DNA from 2 places in the Planococcus sp. S3-L1 genome. Region 2 is predicted to be linked to the other one. Evidence: a T-box and tRNA genes for the amino acid it is inferred to sense, from the RefSeq annotation. Region 2 holds a T-box; the other holds one or more tRNA genes.
The links. A T-box is a leader RNA that pairs with one kind of tRNA and senses whether it is charged. The one in region 2 lies ahead of leuS (leucine--tRNA ligase), so its partner is inferred to be a tRNA-Leu.
Positions count from the first base shown of each region.

Region 1 (9,001 bases), on a different contig from region 2:
CGATTTTATCAATTCCGATGTCCGAGGCATACGCAACAAGCTCTTTTTGAAATTGATCAAGATTCATGTCGTAACCCCTCACTCAATTCTATGATACGATAATAAAAACCCATACGCGAAAGGAAGATTGCAATGAAGCTGACAATCGATCCTCAAATAAACGAGATTCTAGGCGATTTTAAAATTGGCATCATTCTTTATAACAATATCACCGTTTCCGATTCACCTCAAATGTTAAAAGGCCGTTTGCAACTTTTTCAAGAGCAATTGTATTTCGAGTTAGAAGATAAAGACTTTACCGATTTTCCTGGTTTGCTCGAATGGCAACTAATATGGAAAGCATTAGGAGCCGATCCAAGTCGTTACCGACCGTCTGCTGAAGCATTATACCGTCGTATTAAAAAGCAAAATTATTTATCCGTCGTCGATTCTGCTGTCGACATGAATAGCTTTTTGTCGCTCCAATACGAAATTCCACTAGGTCTTTACGATGCTGATAAAATTTCAGGCGATATTGAAATTACGGTTGGAACCAGCACAGACCGCTATGAAGGCTTAAATAACCGCACCAATACATTGACTGGTATTCTCGTATCCAAAGACGACGAAGGCGCTTTCGGTAGCCCTTATGTCGATTCTAAACGGACGGCTGTTACAGAACAGACAAAAAATGCAGTACATATTTTTTATCTGCGTCCTTCTATGCAAAAAGATACGGCTTTGCAGCTGCTTACCGCCGCTTCGAATATGTTTACCGGTATTAACGGCGGAAATGCCGAGTTTTATGTTATCTAGTAAAAATACAAAAGACCGACACTTTCAATTTTGAAAGTTGTTGGTCTTTTGTATTTTTACTTATTTTTTAACAACTACTTTTGTAGTCTTATTGCTAATGTTCCCGGCTTTATCTTTTGCCGTTACTTCAATTGTTGTACCTGTTTTCTGCGCTTTTATCTTCACAGAATAATTACCCTTTGCATCAGCTTTCACTGAACCTAACACTGTTTTCCCTACTTTTGCTGTAACTGTAGCATTTGCTTCTACTTTACCGGTTATTTTTAAGTCCTTACTAGTAATTTTATTGATTATTGGTTTCGCTGGGGCTGTCTTATCTGCTACCGTTACTGTTGCATTTGAACTTTTGTTTTTTGCACTGTCTTCCGCTGTAATATTCAATTTCACACCAGCTTTTTGAGCAGCTATTTTAGAGGAAAATACGCCTTTTGTTGTAGCTTTTGTTGTAGCTATAACCTTACTGCCATTTTTTATTGTAACTGTGGAATTTGCTTCAGCTTTCCCAGTAATAACTAAATCGTTATTGTCAATTGCGTTAACAGTCGGTTTAGATGGGGCAACGTTATCTATAAAGGATGTAGCCATAATGTATAGATCTGATGAGCCATTGCTGTAATCATCTGCATCAATTACTGGAATATAATAAGTGCCTGCCTTAGCTTGATAAACTTGGATTTCTACATTACCGTCATAATCACTAGCTAAATAGCTAAGCTTTCCCGTGTCTTTAAAATCTTTTTCAGTTGCCATGAACAAAAGGTCGATTTCATAAGACGTTGTTCCCCCACCAACAGCCAACATACCGTCGCTTGGAACGATCACTTTGTAAAAATCCAAATCATAATCAGGTAGTAATTGTCCTACCGTGGGTTTTGAATAAGATAATTGATTAGCGAAATCAAAGTCATCATTTGGTTCTTGCTCTATCAGGTAATCTGAAGCTGCGCGGTTAACTGTAGATGTATTGGCTTGTGGAACCGAGTGTTTCTGAATCAACAACTCTTTTTGTAGCTGTGATTCTAGTTGCTGAATAGTCGAAGATTTCAGTAGTTTTTGTTCAACAGGCAATTTCTTTTGGAAGGTTGATAATTGTTTAACTGCCTGTGAATATTGTGTATTTGCAAATGTTGTTTCCGTTGATACCGTCAAAGCTAAAAGACCTGATAAAAATAATAGAACCCCTGTTTTTTTACTCATATTAATCCCCTTTTTAATGATTACTTTTACCTACTGTAATATCATACAATATATAACAAACCAAGCCTAGTTATTTTTTATTGTAAAAAAGTCTTCCCTACAGATAAGTTAACTGCACGACGAGATCACTCATTAACAACTAGTACAACACAACTAGTAGTCCATAGGCATATTCTTTTCTATTTGCCTATAAATGCAGTAAACTCTTCTTACATTAATTAGTAAAAGAGGGATCAATACGTGAAACGAGTACACAGTGACATCGTCCAGTTTCGTGGAAGCCATTACGATTTTGGTCAAATGCAAGGAGAATTATTGAAAAAGTCCGTAATTCTTGCCAACCGCCAAAAACAACGAACAGCTTCCAGTCGCCATTTGATTATAGATGAACAACGCGCTAAAAACATCTTGCAAACGTTAGCACCACGTGTGTGGGAAGAAATTAACGGCCTTGCTGATGCGTTAAATTGGTCGTTGCATGATGCCATTCGAGAATTCGGCGGCTATTATTTAGAATACACACGAAGTGGCTGTTCGATTTATACCGAATCCGACTTTATGGTTCGCAATTACGATAGTTCCCCACAAGGCTATGAAGGTCGACTTGCTTTGTATCAACCAACTGATGGTGGATTTGCCACGATTGGCCCGACGATGCAAATAACCGGTCGCACGGATGGTATGAATGAAAAAGGGCTTGTTATGGGGTATAACTTTATCAATCGACGCAACTCTGAAGATGGTTTTATTTGCAATATGATTGGCCGGTTGATTTTGGAAAATTGCGCTACCATTGATGATGCAGTCGAGTTATTAGAAGAACTGCCTCATCGTCGTTCGTTTAGTTATGTCTTACTTGATCGTACAGGAAGATCAGTGGTCGTTGAAGCATCGCCTCGTTTTGTCGTCGTTCGTGACTCCGCTGTGTCGACCAATCATTTTGAATTGCTCGTAGAAGAAAATCGGTACCAAATTGATGATTCTCGCAGAAGAGAAGACGCTATGTTAAAGCAACAACAAAATAAAATCGATGCCTATAGTGCATTTCGTCTATTAAACGACTCGAATCAAGGTGTCTTTTCAACAAAGTACAGCACCGCTTCAGGAACCTTGCATACCGCTTCTTACTTTCCGCATAGTCTCGAAATTGGATTTGCCATTGGTCCTGACCGTTTGCCACTGATGCTCGATTTCGATAAATGGTTACAAGGTGAGCGACTATACGCCAAACGGATCAATGGGAATATTGACACACATTTTCCATTTGCTCATATGGCAGAACTATAAAAAACAGGTGCCAGCAACTAAATTGCTGGCGCCTGTTTTGTTTAGCTGAATTGTTTGTCGACATGTGCAAAGCCAATATCCGTATCTACTACTCCATGGATTTGCTGAATGTTCAAATTTTCTCCGCGTAGCCAGCCTGCAAAATCAAAAACGGTTGGCTGTTGATTTCCACCGAGTGCAAACCAAACTTCTTTGTCTTTTGGCAAATAAAGAGATGTGTGAATCGTCCCCGCCCAGCTCTTGTAAAGCTTCGAAAATACACCTTTGCCGGTGTCGTTAAATAAACGAAATGCTTTCAATGCGTCTGCCGTTTGGCTTTGCTGACTTTGAATAACTTCTAAACGGTCAAACGAATCCTTTAAATAATTGCGGTTTTCGTGCTGCTGAATTTCAAAATGATTGGTGCATGCGTTACTGATGCGGACATCAACCGAGCGAGGGCTTGCTTCGATGATGCGTGTTCTTCCGCTTGTATCTGTGACAATATAGCTGAACGACCCGCGGTGAGGAAGTTGTTTTAACAGTTTCACCGCTTCTTCAATTGTTGCACAAGTTTCTAGAATAATCCGCCCGATTAAATAACACACAAAGCCGTCTCCTGGCTTTTTTCGGTGTGTAAAATTATAGCCCATGGCAAGTCCTTTTTCATTCATGCCGTCCATCCGTCCGATAATTCGTGATGTTGGACCAATCGTCGCATAGCCCCCGTCGTTTGGTTGAAACAAACTAAAACGTCCTTCATAGGTCTGCGGGTGAAAATCATAATTTCGAACCATAAAATCTGTGCCTGTCACGATTGAACAGCCAGATGGCATGGCATCGATTCGGTATCCACCAAAATCGCGCAGCACTTCCTCCATCGGCAAGCCGAGACTTTCCTGCAGACCCACTAACTCATGCCAGATCCGAGGAGCAAATTTACAATAAGCTTCTGCCGTTTCTGCCACATCTATTTTAAATCGTGGTCTTTTTGCTTTCCACTGCTTTTGTCGATTCTCCAATATTATACTATTCTTTAACAGCTCTCCTTGCTTGAATCCAAAATCGTAATGACTTCCTCTAAATTCTAAAATGTTACTATGTATAGATTTCATCAAATTCTCCTTTGTAGTGCAGAATCACTGATTAGGTTTTAGCATACACATTTACGATAAAAAACTCAAAAGCAGCGTTTGAAAAGTTGTTCTTAAATTAAAGAAATAATTCCTTATTAAATTCGATCCTTATTATTAAGTAAAGCAGCTCACTCTTTCTATTCTTCATTTTGTTTATCCAGTTGATTTTGCTATTTCAACTGGATAAATACATCAATCCAAGTATTCCTTATAGTTATACTACTAACATATTCCACAGTCGTTCTCGTAGATAGCCCTTATTACTCCTGAATATACTTTTTACACCAGGAATGGAAGTTAATATAACTGAATACTTTTTATTTTCCGCAAAAACACCTTAAACTTCACTGAAAATTATGATAGGATAAGACTATTATTCTAAAGGAGGGTTTTTTTTGGATCAACTATTCACTAAGCTCGATAAACTGTACGACGAGATTGTCGATATTCGGCGCCATCTTCATGAATACCCAGAACTATCTTTTGAGGAAGTGGAAACAGCCGAATATATTGCTCTTTTCCACGAAAAATTAGGTCACGAGGTCCGCAGAAATGTTGGTGGTAACGGTGTGCTGGCCTACTTAAAAGGTGACAAACCTGGTCCAACTGTTGCTTTGCGCGCAGACTTTGACGCCCTACCGATTCAAGAACAAACTGACGTGCCTTTTAAATCTAAAAATGACGGTGTCATGCATGCTTGTGGCCATGATGGCCATACGGCGAGTCTACTTGGTCTAGCGAAAGCATTAAATAGTATGCAATCAGAAATTGAAGGTACCATTGTCTTTTTGCATCAGCACGCAGAAGAACTACCACCCGGCGGAGCCATCGCCATGATTGAAGACGGCTGTCTCGATGGCGTCGATGTTATTTTTGGTACGCATTTACAGGCACAAATCCCTCTTGGAGAAATTGGTTATCGCTCAGGTCCTCTTCAAGCCGCTCCAGATCGCTTTGACATTAAAATCCTTGGAAGAGGTGGGCATGCTGCAAGCCCTCACGATACAAAAGACAGCATTGTCATTGGGGGACAACTGATTAATAACTTGCAACAAATCGTCAGCCGCCGAATCAATCCATTGGAATCTGCTGTTGTCTCAATTTGTAATTTCGAAGCTAAAAATCCCTATAATGTTATCGCGGACACGGCTGAAATGACTGGAACTGTACGGACATTCAAAGAAGACATTCGTAGTTTTATCGAAGAAGAAATTGAACGCGTCATTGCAGGAACTTGTCTCGTTTCAGGAGCAGATTATGAATATACCTATACACGCGGTTATCCAACAACAGTCAATCACGAAGAGGAAACAAATTTTCTAGCAGCTCTCGCATCCTCTGTCCCTGGAGTAGAAGAAGTTAGAGAAACACCACCTGTCATGGGTGGCGAAGATTTCTCGTATTACCTTCAACATATAAAAGGAACGTTCTTTTTTACAGGTGCACAGAGCCCAGACAACACTGAGGCTTACCCACATCACCATCCAAAATTTGATATTGATGAACGTTCTTTGCTGATAGCCGCAAAAGCATTAGGCACAGCGGCACTTAACTATGCGAAAAAATACCAGTCTGCTATTAACGCAAGCTAATCACTAACGGAGAGCCAGTTCTCCCACATAAAAGGAGTAGATGTTACATGGGCGAACAAGCTTTTAAATTGTGGAAAGATTGGCGGCTACATGTCATCGTTTTAGCGATTGTAGCCGTGACTGAGTCGATTGGTACATTCGCTATTCCAGTTGGACCTGGGACCATTCTATTGTTGCCGATGCTTTATGCAGTTGTGATTGGTCTCGGATTGTATTTCACTCCACTGGTAACCGATAAACAATCGATTAACGCAGAACCTTTAGTATTTCTCTCAGTTTCTGTACTGATAGCTAAATTCGGTGTCCAAGCAGGACCCGCTCTGCCTCAAATCATCGAAGCCGGTCCTGCTCTATTGTTACAGGAATTTGGTAACCTTGGCACGATCTTATTAGCTCTTCCTTTAGCTGTATTTCTAGGACTCAAGAGAGAAAGCATCGGTATGACGCATTCTATCGGACGAGAAGCCAACCTTGCTCTGATTACCGATAAATATGGTTTATCCTCTCCCGAAGGACGCGGCGTTATGGCTATGTATATTTTTGGTACCGTCTTCGGATCGATTTTTATTGGGTTGATATCAGGCTTTTTAGCTACCGTGACGCCCCTGCACCCGATTTCTTTCGCCATGGCGACAGGTGTGGGCAGCGGTAGTATGGCAGCGGCTTCTCTAGGTCCTTTAATTGCCGCATTTCCTGAGATGAGTGAAACCTTGACTGCCTTTTCAGGAGTCAGCAACTTAATTTCCTCAGTAACAGGTCTATACATGAGTATTTTTATTGGTTTGCCCTTAACGGTTAAACTGTATGAGATTCTCTCTAAAAACAAAGAGAAAAAAGCAGCGAAAGGAAGCGTAGATTATGATAAAAAGTCTTAAAGAATGGATACTGGTCTTTATGATTATTGGTGTGATCATGCTGATTGGTAATTGGATTGGCTACGATATACTTCCTTGGGATGCGCTTCCCGGAATAGCCATCCTAATAGGCATTAGCCTGGCCGGATTAGTCATTCACCGCCTACTACCATTCAAGTTGCCTAGCATCGCTTACATCGGCATTATCGGTCTAATATTGACAATTCCGGGTATGCCGGGAGCAGCACAAATTGTCACTTACACGACAGAAGTTACTTTATTAGCAATTGCTACGCCTATCTTAGCTTATGCCGGCGTATCCATTGGCCGTTCATGGTTCGACTTTGTGCAATTAGGTTGGAAAACTATCGTAATTGGCATGGTGGTTCTGCTCGGAACATTTCTTGGCTCAGCAGTCATCGCGGAAATTATCCTTCGATTTCAAGGAATTATTTAACGTTAACCAAAAGACCACCGCAAAAGCTAAAGCTTTTGCGGTGGTCTTTTTACTAGTTCTTTAAGAATCTATTTACTGCTACTTATCCTCAGCAATCCATCTTAAAAATTCCAAAAAGAAAAGCCCAACAATAATGTTAGGGCCTCTCATCTAATCTTGCGGTATACCGGCGGTCGGGGTCGAACCGACACTCCGGTGAAGGAACGGGATTTTGAGTCCCGCGCGTCTGCCAATTCCGCCACGCCGGCAAGTATTTCTTTAGCGGACAAGAATTATTATAGCACATCTCATTTCGCTCGCCAATACTTTATTCGTATAACAAATAATTTTGCAAAAACAGGTGTTTATCTTTTTTACAAAACCAAATTAAGAAGAAAGTAGAAGACAGCGGCTAACATCGCCGATATTGGCATTGTAATCACCCAAGTGATTAACATAGTCTTGGCTGTCCCCCACTGAACGCCTTTAACACGATGCGCTGCCCCAACTCCCATTATAGAAGACGAAATAACGTGAGTTGTACTAACTGGCAAGTGAATCAGAGTAGCACCAAAAATTACTGCTGCACCTGTCAAATCAGCTGCTACACCATTAACTGGACGAATTTTCATGATTTTCCCGCCCACTGTTTTAATAATTCGCCAACCGCCAACCGAAGTCCCTAACGCCATTGCTAGGGCACATGTAGCTTGTACCCATAATTGGATATCATCAGAGCTTTGATAATTATTCACAATCAATGCCAACGTAATAATCCCCATCGCTTTTTGTGCATCATTCGTACCATGGGAAAATGACTGCAATGCAGCAGTGGCAATTTGAATTAATCTAAAATTCTTATTTGTTTTTGTTAAATTATGATCTTTGAATACTATTTTAAAAACACTATACATGAGATAACCCACGACCAAAGCAAGAATTGGTGAAAAGATTAAAGCTTGCAAAATTGCTAGAAAGCCACTGTAATTAAGAGCTGCAAAGCCAGCCCCTGCAATAGCTGCTCCAGCTATTGAACCAATTAGCGCGTGTGAGGAGCTACTTGGAATTCCATAGTACCAAGTCAACAAATTCCATGTAATAGCCGCTAATAAAGCTGCTAGAATAACGACAGAGCCATTATCGAGCGCAAAAGGATCGACGATATCCTTGGTTATTGTTTTAGCAACACCCGTAAAAGCCATAGCACCGACAAAATTCATAATGGCCGCAAGCATAATTGCACGTCTCGGTGTTAGTGCTTTTGTAGAAACCGCAGTAGCTATCGAATTTGCCGTATCATGAAACCCATTGATAAAGTCAAATATTATAGCAAAAATGACAATCAAAACTGTTAACAGCAATACCATATCCATTAGTCATTTTGCTCCTTAGGCGTTTTTCATAATAATTGATTCGAATGTATTCGCGACTTGCTGACAATGATCAGCAATTTCTTCTAACTCTTCGTATATGTCCTTGTATTGAATAATTCGAATCGGATCTTTTTCAGTTTGAAACAGATTTTTTATGGATCGACGCAGGACGGCATCACATTTAGATTCGTAATCTTTAATTTTAATCGCATGAGATCTCATCTGAGGCAACTTCTTAGAAACCATTAGTTCGACTGCCATTTCTATCTCAATCGTGCTCAATCGAATTGCTTCAACAAATTCAAGCATGTATTCATCTGCTTCTACTATTGAATACATATCAAATCGTGCA
Region 1 covers NZ_JASISN010000012.1:1,516-10,516, reverse strand. Annotated here, with positions in the region: gene queG (tRNA epoxyqueuosine(34) reductase QueG) at 1-67, opposite strand, end outside; gene QMF37_RS11885 (B3/B4 domain-containing protein) at 133-795, shown strand; gene QMF37_RS11880 (Ig-like domain-containing protein) at 856-1,992, opposite strand; gene QMF37_RS11875 (C45 family autoproteolytic acyltransferase/hydrolase) at 2,233-3,279, shown strand; gene QMF37_RS11870 (C45 family autoproteolytic acyltransferase/hydrolase) at 3,321-4,373, opposite strand; gene QMF37_RS11865 (M20 family metallopeptidase) at 4,790-5,986, shown strand; gene QMF37_RS11860 (DUF3100 domain-containing protein) at 6,034-6,861, shown strand; gene QMF37_RS11855 (hypothetical protein) at 6,845-7,297, shown strand; tRNA gene QMF37_RS11850 (tRNA-Leu) at 7,462-7,545, opposite strand; gene QMF37_RS11845 (inorganic phosphate transporter) at 7,651-8,649, opposite strand; gene QMF37_RS11840 (DUF47 domain-containing protein) at 8,665-9,001, opposite strand, start outside.
Region 1: it encodes a tRNA-Leu, which carries the amino acid that the T-box ahead of leuS (leucine--tRNA ligase) is inferred to sense. The anticodon was not compared.

Region 2 (9,001 bases):
AATTCTTGGCGCATCCATTGTCCTGTTTTTTACACCTTTAGCATTTTTCTTTATCCGAAATCAACCAGAAGATATCGGCTTGCTTCCAGATAATGGACCTCTAGTAAGAGATGAGGATCAACAAAAGCCGTTATCTTCAGATAGTAGTTGGACAGTAAAAGAAGCGAAAAAGACCCGCTCTTTTTGGCTCTTGTTGTTTTGTGTAGTGGTTCCTGCTTTGGTTAATACGGGAATGACTTTCCATTTGGTGTCTATTTTTTCAATTCAATCGTTAGCACCTGAAACAGCTGCGACTGTCTTGAGTTTAATGGCGATTATCGGTTTTCCAGTAACGTTTCTAGCAGGTTACTTGCTTGATAAAATACGTGTGCAGTGGATGTTAGCTTTTGTATTCGTTGGGGAAATCGCCTCAATTTTTTTATTAAAAGAAGCGGACCTGTTTTCAGGCGCGATTCTGTTTGCGGTTGTATGGGGCTTTATGTTGGGAATTGAACGGGTAACTCTGAGTGTTGTATGGCCGAATTATTTCGGTCGACAATACCTTGGTAGCATTACCGGTATTTCAATGGCCTTTATGGTCATTGGTTCTGCTCTCGGACCGTTACCGTTCGGCTTATTTTACGATTTCTTTGGCGGATATAAAGAAGTGTTATGGGCTATTATGATTTTCCCACTACTCGGTATTGTGGCGGCGTTACTAGCAAATCCGCCGGAAAAAGAAGGAATAGAAAACTAAGTTTAAAAAACAGAAAAGAGCAAGTGCTCTTTTCTGCTTTTTTAATTGCTTGCATGTTTTTTTTCAATGGCTAATAAAAAAGGGGGGGAATGTTGTTGGTTGATAAATTCGTATTTTAGCACATCAAACGTTTTTTGCGGGAGCGAGGAAACGAATTCCATAACAGCATCCCGTTCCTCACTGCCGCCTTCGTGTCCACTGTATACAACTACTAGCAATACGCCATTTATTTTCAAAAGGTCTAAACATTGTTTGAGAGCAGAGAGCGTACTTTTTGCTTTCGTAATAATGCTGTGATCGCCTTTTGGCAAATAGCCAAGATTGAAAACAGCAGCTGCAATGGGCTCTGACACATAGTCTTTTATTTTGGCATGGCTGTCATGAATAAGTTCGACGTGGTCAACGTCTTGCACGCGAATTCGTGTCGCGTCAATCGCTTCTGCTTGAATATCAAAAGCGAAAACTTTTCCGGTTGCTCCAGTTAAACCTGCAAGAAAGTGTGTATCATGTCCGTTGCCAGCAGTGCCGTCAATGACTATGTCTCCAGAAGAGACCACTTGTTCAAGCAATGATTTCGTAAAAGGCAATACACGTTGTACCGTCATGAAGTCACACTCCCTGTAGCCCGTTTACCTTGCCAACTTTCGCGGCGTGCGAGTTCTGCATCGATGCCGTTTAAGACTTCCCATTTGTTTGCGCTCCACATCGGACCAATCATTAAATCTATCGGGCCATCCCCTGTAATGCGTTGCACGACCATTTCAGGTGGCAACACTTCAAGTTGGTCGGCGACTAAGTTAATGTATTCTTGCTTTTCAAGAAACTCGACCATGCCTTTTTCATATTGCTTGACCATCGGTGTGCCTTTTAATAAATGCAACAAGTGGATTTTAATGCCTTGGACATCAAGTTTAGCCACTTCACGCGCAGTTTCCATCATCATGTCACGGTCTTCAAGTGGCAAACCGTTGATAATATGTGTACATACCCGGATGCCGCGCGTGCGTAATTTCGTTACGCCCTCGATATAAGCTTCAAAATCATGCGCACGGTTGACCAAAAGGGCCGTTCGCTCATGAACCGTTTGCAAGCCAAGTTCAACCCATAAATACGTTCGTTCGTTTAATTCGGCTAAATAATCTACGACATCGTCTGGCAAACAGTCCGGACGCGTTGCGATGCTTAACCCGATAACATTTTCTTGCTCAAGTGCCGCTTCAAACTTTTCTTTGATAACAGGCAAAGGGGCATGTGTATTGGTATAAGCTTGAAAATATGCCATGTACTTGGCATCTTTCCACTTGCGATGCATTTTTTCTTTGATTTGATCAAATTGCTCAGGAATCGAGTCCACACGGTCTCCGGCAAAATCACCAGAACCTGCGACACTGCAAAATGTACAACCGCCGTGTGCAACGGTACCATCCCGGTTCGGACAATCAAACCCCGCATCTAACGCGATTTTCATAACCTTAAAACCAAAATGATCGCGCAAATGGCGATTCCATGTATAATAACGTTTTCCATCAGATGAAAAAGGAAATTCTGTATTCACTCGTAACAACTCCTTAAACAACATTGTAGCATGCCGTGGAAACGATCAACAATGCTAGTGAAATGTAGCGCCGATATTTATGAATATTGCGTTTAGTGCGATAGTTTGTTTAAATTAGTTATGGAAGCGTTTTACTAATTACTTTTTAGTTGATGAGTCAGAGGAGGCATAATGGAATGAAACCGATTTACAGTTCTGCAAAAGAGGCAGTTGAACAAATTCAAGACGGTGCCACAATTATGGTGGGCGGTTTTGGGTTAGTAGGCATACCTGAACAACTTATTTTAGCACTAGTTGATAAAGGGATAACCAATCTGACCGTCATTTCCAATAACTGCGGTGTAGACGAATGGGGCCTGGGACTGCTACTTAAAAACAAACAAATAAAAAAAATGATTGGTTCTTATGTGGGTGAAAACAAAGAATTCGAACGTCAAGTATTGTCGGGCGAAATCGAAGTTGAATTGACTCCGCAAGGAACACTTGCTGAAAAAATGCGCGCAGGCGGAGCCGGAATTCCAGCTTTCTTTACACCAGCTGGCGTAGGCACAACAGTTGCAGAAGGCAAAGAAATTCGTGAGTTTGACGGCAAAGAACACGTACTAGAGCACGCTTTAAGAGCTGACTTTGCTTTAGTGAGAGCACATAAAGCCGATAAGATGGGGAACTTGATTTACAACAAAACAGCACAAAACTTCAATCCGCTTGCTGCAGCAGCTGGAAAAATTACCATTGCGGAAGTAGAAGAAATCGTGGAAATCGGTGACATCAATCCGAATCACGTTCAAACGCCAAGCATTTATGTACAAGGCTTGCTTCAAGCAGACCAAGAAAAACGCATCGAACGTCTTACAACACGCACTGTTTAAGAGAGGGTGGAGAAATATTGGATAAACAATTAGTCAGAGAACGCATTGCAAAACGCGCTGAAAAAGAAATCAACGATGGCGATTACGTTAACTTAGGAATCGGTATGCCGACTTTGGTAGCGAATTTCATTTCCGATAACAAAAGTGTTGTGCTTCAATCAGAAAATGGGCTTTTAGGAATCGGCCCTTATCCGACTGAAGACAATGTAGATCCGGATTTGATCAATGCTGGAAAAGAAACCGTAACGACAATCCCAGGATCGTCTTTCTTTACCAGTGCGGAATCTTTTGCGATGATTCGCGGCGGACATATTGATGTCGCCATTCTTGGTGGAATGGAAGTAGCTGAAAATGGCGACTTAGCCAACTGGATGATTCCTGGTAAAATGATTAAAGGCATGGGCGGAGCGATGGATTTAGTGCATGGTGCCAAAAAAGTCATTGTCATTATGGATCATGTGTCAAAAGACGGGTCTGCTAAAATCAAAAAACAATGTGATTTGCCGTTAACTGGCAAAGGCGTAGTCAACAAAATCATCACAGAGCGTGCAGTGATTGAAGTAACAAAAGGTGGTTTAGTGTTGTCAGAGGTATTTGAAGGCTTTACTGTTCAAGATATCATCGATTCTACAGACGCACCGTTGAATACGGAAAACGTCAAAGTTTCTTAAGCTATTGCGAAAAAACAGCGCTTCGTCTAAAATAGAGACAATAACCAATGACAGTGAAGAGGACTAGTAGTTTGTGTATTTTTGACAGAGAGCCGGCGGTAGGTGCAAGCTGGTAAAATGCGCAAGTGAACTCGCCTTGGAGTCCGTGTATGTGAAACTAAGTAAGATACACCGTTTTCCGCGTTAAGGAATCAAGTTGAGCGAGCAATCGCTAATTTGGGTGGTACCGCGGGAAAATCCCGTCCCTTATTTTTAAGGGACGGGATTTTTTTATTTTGAGGAGGAATCGGAAATGACATTCAATCACAAACTAGTTGAGAAAAAATGGCAAAAATATTGGCAAGATAATAAGACGTTTAAAATGGTGGATGACCCATCAAAACCAAAATTTTATGCACTAGATATGTTCCCGTATCCATCAGGTGCTGGACTTCACGTAGGACATCCAGAAGGCTATACGGCGACGGACATTTTAAGTCGTGTCAAACGCATGCAAGGGTACAACGTTCTTCACCCAATGGGCTGGGACGCATTTGGTCTACCGGCAGAGCAATATGCACTGGATACTGGAAATGACCCAGCTGAATTTACAGCTAAAAACATTGAAACTTTTAAACGTCAAATTCAAGAACTTGGATTTTCATATGACTGGGATCGTGAGATTAGCACGACAGATCCGTCTTATTACAAATGGACACAATGGATTTTTATTCAACTGTATAATAAAGGACTGGCGTATGTTGACGAAGTAGCGGTTAACTGGTGCCCGGCACTCGGTACGGTTCTTGCAAATGAAGAAGTCATTGATGGCAAATCAGAACGTGGAGGTCATCCGGTTGAGCGTCGTCCAATGCGCCAATGGGTGTTGCGTATTACAAATTATGCAGATCGTCTTCTTGAAGATTTGGAAGACTTGGATTGGCCAGAAAGCTTGAAAGATATGCAACGCAACTGGATTGGTAAATCAGAAGGCGCAGAACTGGAATTTCAAGTCGCAGACACGGAACATTCTTTCCGCGCATTTACGACACGCCCGGATACGATTTTTGGTGCGACTTATGCGGTACTAGCCCCTGAACATAAATTAGTAGCTGCGATTACAACAGCAGAACAACAACAGGCTGTTGAAAAATACATTGATGACGTTAAAACGAAAAGTGATTTGGAACGTACTGATTTGGCGAAAGACAAATCAGGTGTATTCACAGGCGCTTATGCAACAAATCCAGCGAGTGGTGAGAAAATGCCGATTTGGATTGCCGATTATGTATTGGCAACTTATGGAACAGGTGCCATCATGGCGGTTCCTGCTCACGACGAGCGCGATTATGAATTTGCTCAGCAATTCGATTTGCCAATTGTGGAAGTTGTATCAGGTGGCAATATCAAAGAAGAGGCCTATGCTGGCGATGGTGAATTGATCAATTCTGATTTCCTTAATGGATTGAACAAAAAAGAAGCAATCGAAAAAGCCATTGCATGGCTAGTTGACAAGAAAGTCGGCGACAAGAAAATTACGTACCGCTTGCGTGACTGGTTGTTTAGCCGTCAACGTTACTGGGGCGAGCCGATTCCAATCATCCACTGGGAAGACGGCACGATGACACCGGTTGAAGAAAAAGATTTGCCATTGATGTTGCCGGTAACGACGGATATTAAGCCAAGTGGAACTGGCGAATCACCGCTTGCTAATATTACGGACTGGGTCAATATTGTTCATCCAGAAACAGGCATGAAAGGGCGCCGCGAAACCAACACAATGCCACAATGGGCAGGAAGCTGCTGGTATTACTTGCGCTTTATCGATCCAACGAATGACGAAATGTTGGCAGACCCAGAACTATTGAAACGCTGGTTGCCGGTCGATGTTTATATCGGCGGTGCAGAGCATGCAGTGCTTCATTTGCTGTATGCCCGTTTCTGGCATAAAGTGCTTTACGATATCGGTGTGGTTTCAACAAAAGAACCTTTCCAGAAATTGTTTAACCAAGGTATGATTCTGGGCGAAGGCAACGAAAAAATGTCGAAATCAAAAGGCAATGTTGTGAATCCAGACCAAATCATCGAAAGTCACGGAGCAGATACATTGCGCATGTACGAAATGTTTATGGGACCTCTTGAAGCATCAATTGCTTGGTCGACAAACGGACTAGATGGCTCTCGTCGATTCCTAGATCGCGTTTGGCGCTTGTTGATGGATGAAGATCAATTGAGTGCGAAAGTCACGGACACAAACGATGGCAAAATGGAAAAAGTTTATCATCAAACCGTGAAAAAAGTCACGGACGATTTTGAAGGGCTCCGTTTTAACACGGCTATTTCACAAATGATGATGTTCATCAATGAAGGCTACAAAGTCGATTCGATTCCGAAAGAATACGTAGAAGGCTTTGTGAAATTACTGTCGCCAATCGCACCTCACGTAGCAGAAGAACTGTGGCAGAAATTGGGTCATGAAGGATCTATTTCTTACGAAAATTGGCCGCAATTCGATGAATCGAAAATGGTCGACGATGAAGTCGAAGTTGTAGTTCAAGTAAACGGCAAAGTAAAAACTAAGCTGTCAATCGCTAAAGACAGCTCAAAAGAACAACTAGAAACAGCTGCACTTGCAGACGAACAAGTCCAGAAAGCGACAGAAGGTAAACAAGTACGTAAAGTCATCGTCATTCCAGGGAAATTGGTTAACATCGTAGTAGGCTAACAAAGAAAAGCGGAGTCTTCCGGTAGCTCCGACAAGCTTAAGGCAGACTGGCGAAGTGGCGTTTTGCCACACAGCCGGGCTGACTTAAGACTCGAGGAGCTGGAAGACAAAGTCTAGACAAAGAAAAGCGGAGTCTTCCGGTAGCTCCGATAAGCTTAAGACAGACTGGCGAAGTGGCGTTTTGCCACACAGTCGGGCTGACTTAAGACTCGAGGAGCTGGAAGACAAAGTCTAGACAAAGAAAAGCGGAGTCTTCCGGTAGCATTTATTAAAGCGAATAACAAAAGAGGCAGATCGGAGAAGTTCCGGTCTGCCTCTTTTGTGTTGTTACCAGTAGCTTGTTTGTCTTTATGAACGGCTTTGGCCAATTTTGATAGGACATAAGCTTTAATGTGATTTAATGGTACAAAAAATAGACTAAGGGCTTTTAAGAGAACGAGTGAAAAGCAATCACTTAGAGCAGGTTATTCAAAATAGACACTTCTTATTTGTTTGAAAACTAACTCTTTTTCTTTTTACCAAAAGCACGCCCAATTAACAAGGCGCCGAAAATGATGAGCAGTGGAAGGGAGTAGACTAGCAACAGAACATACTCGGTTACGTCACCCATAGCGTTTAACCTCCGCCTTCTCTTTAACTTTCTTTGGCAAATTGTGCTGCGCTTTGTCCGGCTACGTTGCCTGTGACTAATGCAGACGTGATATTGTAGCCACCCGTGTAGCCGTGAATATCTAAAATTTCACCACAGAAATACAATCCAGGTTTCTTTTTAGAAGCCATCGTTTTGGGTTCGATTTCTTTGATCGATACACCGCCACCCGTAACAAACGCTTTTTCAATCGATTGTGTACCGTTAACAAACATTGTAAAAGCGGTTAGCTGTTGAGCCATTGCGCGTACTTTGTCACTTGGCAATTCGGCACCAGTCAGTAATGGATCAATTTCTGCACGCCCCATAAGAAACAGCAACCAACGTTCTTGCGCTAAACTTTTCCAAACATTTTTCAATGATTTTTTGGGTTCGTCTTTCATCATACTGTTTAACAGCTGAAAGGCAGATTCTGCATTTTCATCTGGCAAGGTATTGATACGCATTTCAACTGGGTGACCACCATTTTTTTTCATTTCTTTGACAACGTATTGGCTACAACGCAAAATTGCAGGACCGCTCAATCCAAAATGCGTAAACAGCATATCCATTTGATGTGTGACAAGCACTTTGCCTTTTTTGTTTAATACGGTTACAGCGGCATCGCGTAAAGCCAAACCTTGAAGCTCGCGACTGACGATAAACGGTTCTTTTGATAAAAGGGGTACTTCAGTTGGATAAAGCTCTGTCACCAAATGACCTGCTTTTTCTGCCCACGGGTAGCCGTCTCCAGTAGAGCCAGTTTGTGGCACGGCTTTGCCTCCAACCGCTACAACTACTGCTTTCGCCGTATATTCTTCACCTGTGTGCAGACGAACACCGGTTACTTTTTCATCGGTCATTAATAATTTTTTCACAGGTGAATCCAATAAAATGGTGACGTTGAGTCGTTCCATTTCTTTAAACATGGCATCTGCTACGTCCTGTGCCCGATTAGAAACGGGAAACATGCGGCCATGGTCTTCTTCTTTTAGGGCAACACCAAGTCCTTCAAAGAAGGAAATAATATCTTCGTTATCGAATACAGAAAAGGGGCTATGAAGAAAACGTCCATTCCCTGGAATGTGTTTAACAATTTCATCGAGTGGCAATCGATTGGTGACGTTGCAACGTCCACCGCCAGATATAATTAATTTTTTTCCTAATTTTTTACCTTTTTCGATCAGCAATACTTTTTGGTTAATCGAAGCTGCGGCAATAGATGCCATTAAGCCGGAGGAACCTCCGCCTATGATTATAACGTCATACATAGAATAAGAACTCGCTTTCGTTTTTCTCTCAAGTATACACGATGCAGCGAAACACGTTGAGTAATTTCTTCTATAGGTGTAAACTATCGTGTAGATTGTTTTTATCACGAACAAGTCAGGAAGTGTAAAATGTCATCATTAATTAAAGGTACAGCCATCTTAACCTTGGGTCTATTTTTATCGAAAATCCTTGGCGTTCTTTATATCATCCCGTTTTATAGCATGGTAGGAAAAGACAATATCGGACTTTATCAATATGCGTATATCCCGTATAACTTGATGCTGGCACTGGCTATTTCCGGTGCACCGATTGCGTTCTCGAAATTTACCGCGAAATACAATTCTCTCGGTGATTATGAAACCGGCAGGCGATTATTAAAGTCAGGTCTTTTGACAATGATGATTACTGGTTTTGTGTCGTTTCTTTTACTTTACATCTTCGCAGAACCACTAGCGCGCATCACCATTTCTGAAGATGAGCTTATTTATTCAGTAGGCGACATTACTGAAGCCATTCGCTGGGTCAGCTTTGCATTAATTGTCGTGCCGTTTATGAGTTTGTGGAGA
Region 2 covers NZ_JASISN010000003.1:735-9,735, forward strand. Annotated here, with positions in the region: gene QMF37_RS03995 (MFS transporter) at 1-736, shown strand, start outside; gene mnmM (tRNA 5-(aminomethyl)-2-thiouridylate-methyltransferase MnmM) at 778-1,341, opposite strand; gene mnmL (tRNA modification radical SAM protein MnmL/YtqA) at 1,338-2,315, opposite strand; gene QMF37_RS04010 (CoA transferase subunit A) at 2,468-3,160, shown strand; gene QMF37_RS04015 (3-oxoacid CoA-transferase subunit B) at 3,178-3,831, shown strand; T-box leader at 3,876-4,081, shown strand; gene leuS (leucine--tRNA ligase) at 4,124-6,535, shown strand; gene QMF37_RS04025 (BaiN/RdsA family NAD(P)/FAD-dependent oxidoreductase) at 7,169-8,434, opposite strand; gene QMF37_RS04030 (putative polysaccharide biosynthesis protein) at 8,564-9,001, shown strand, end outside.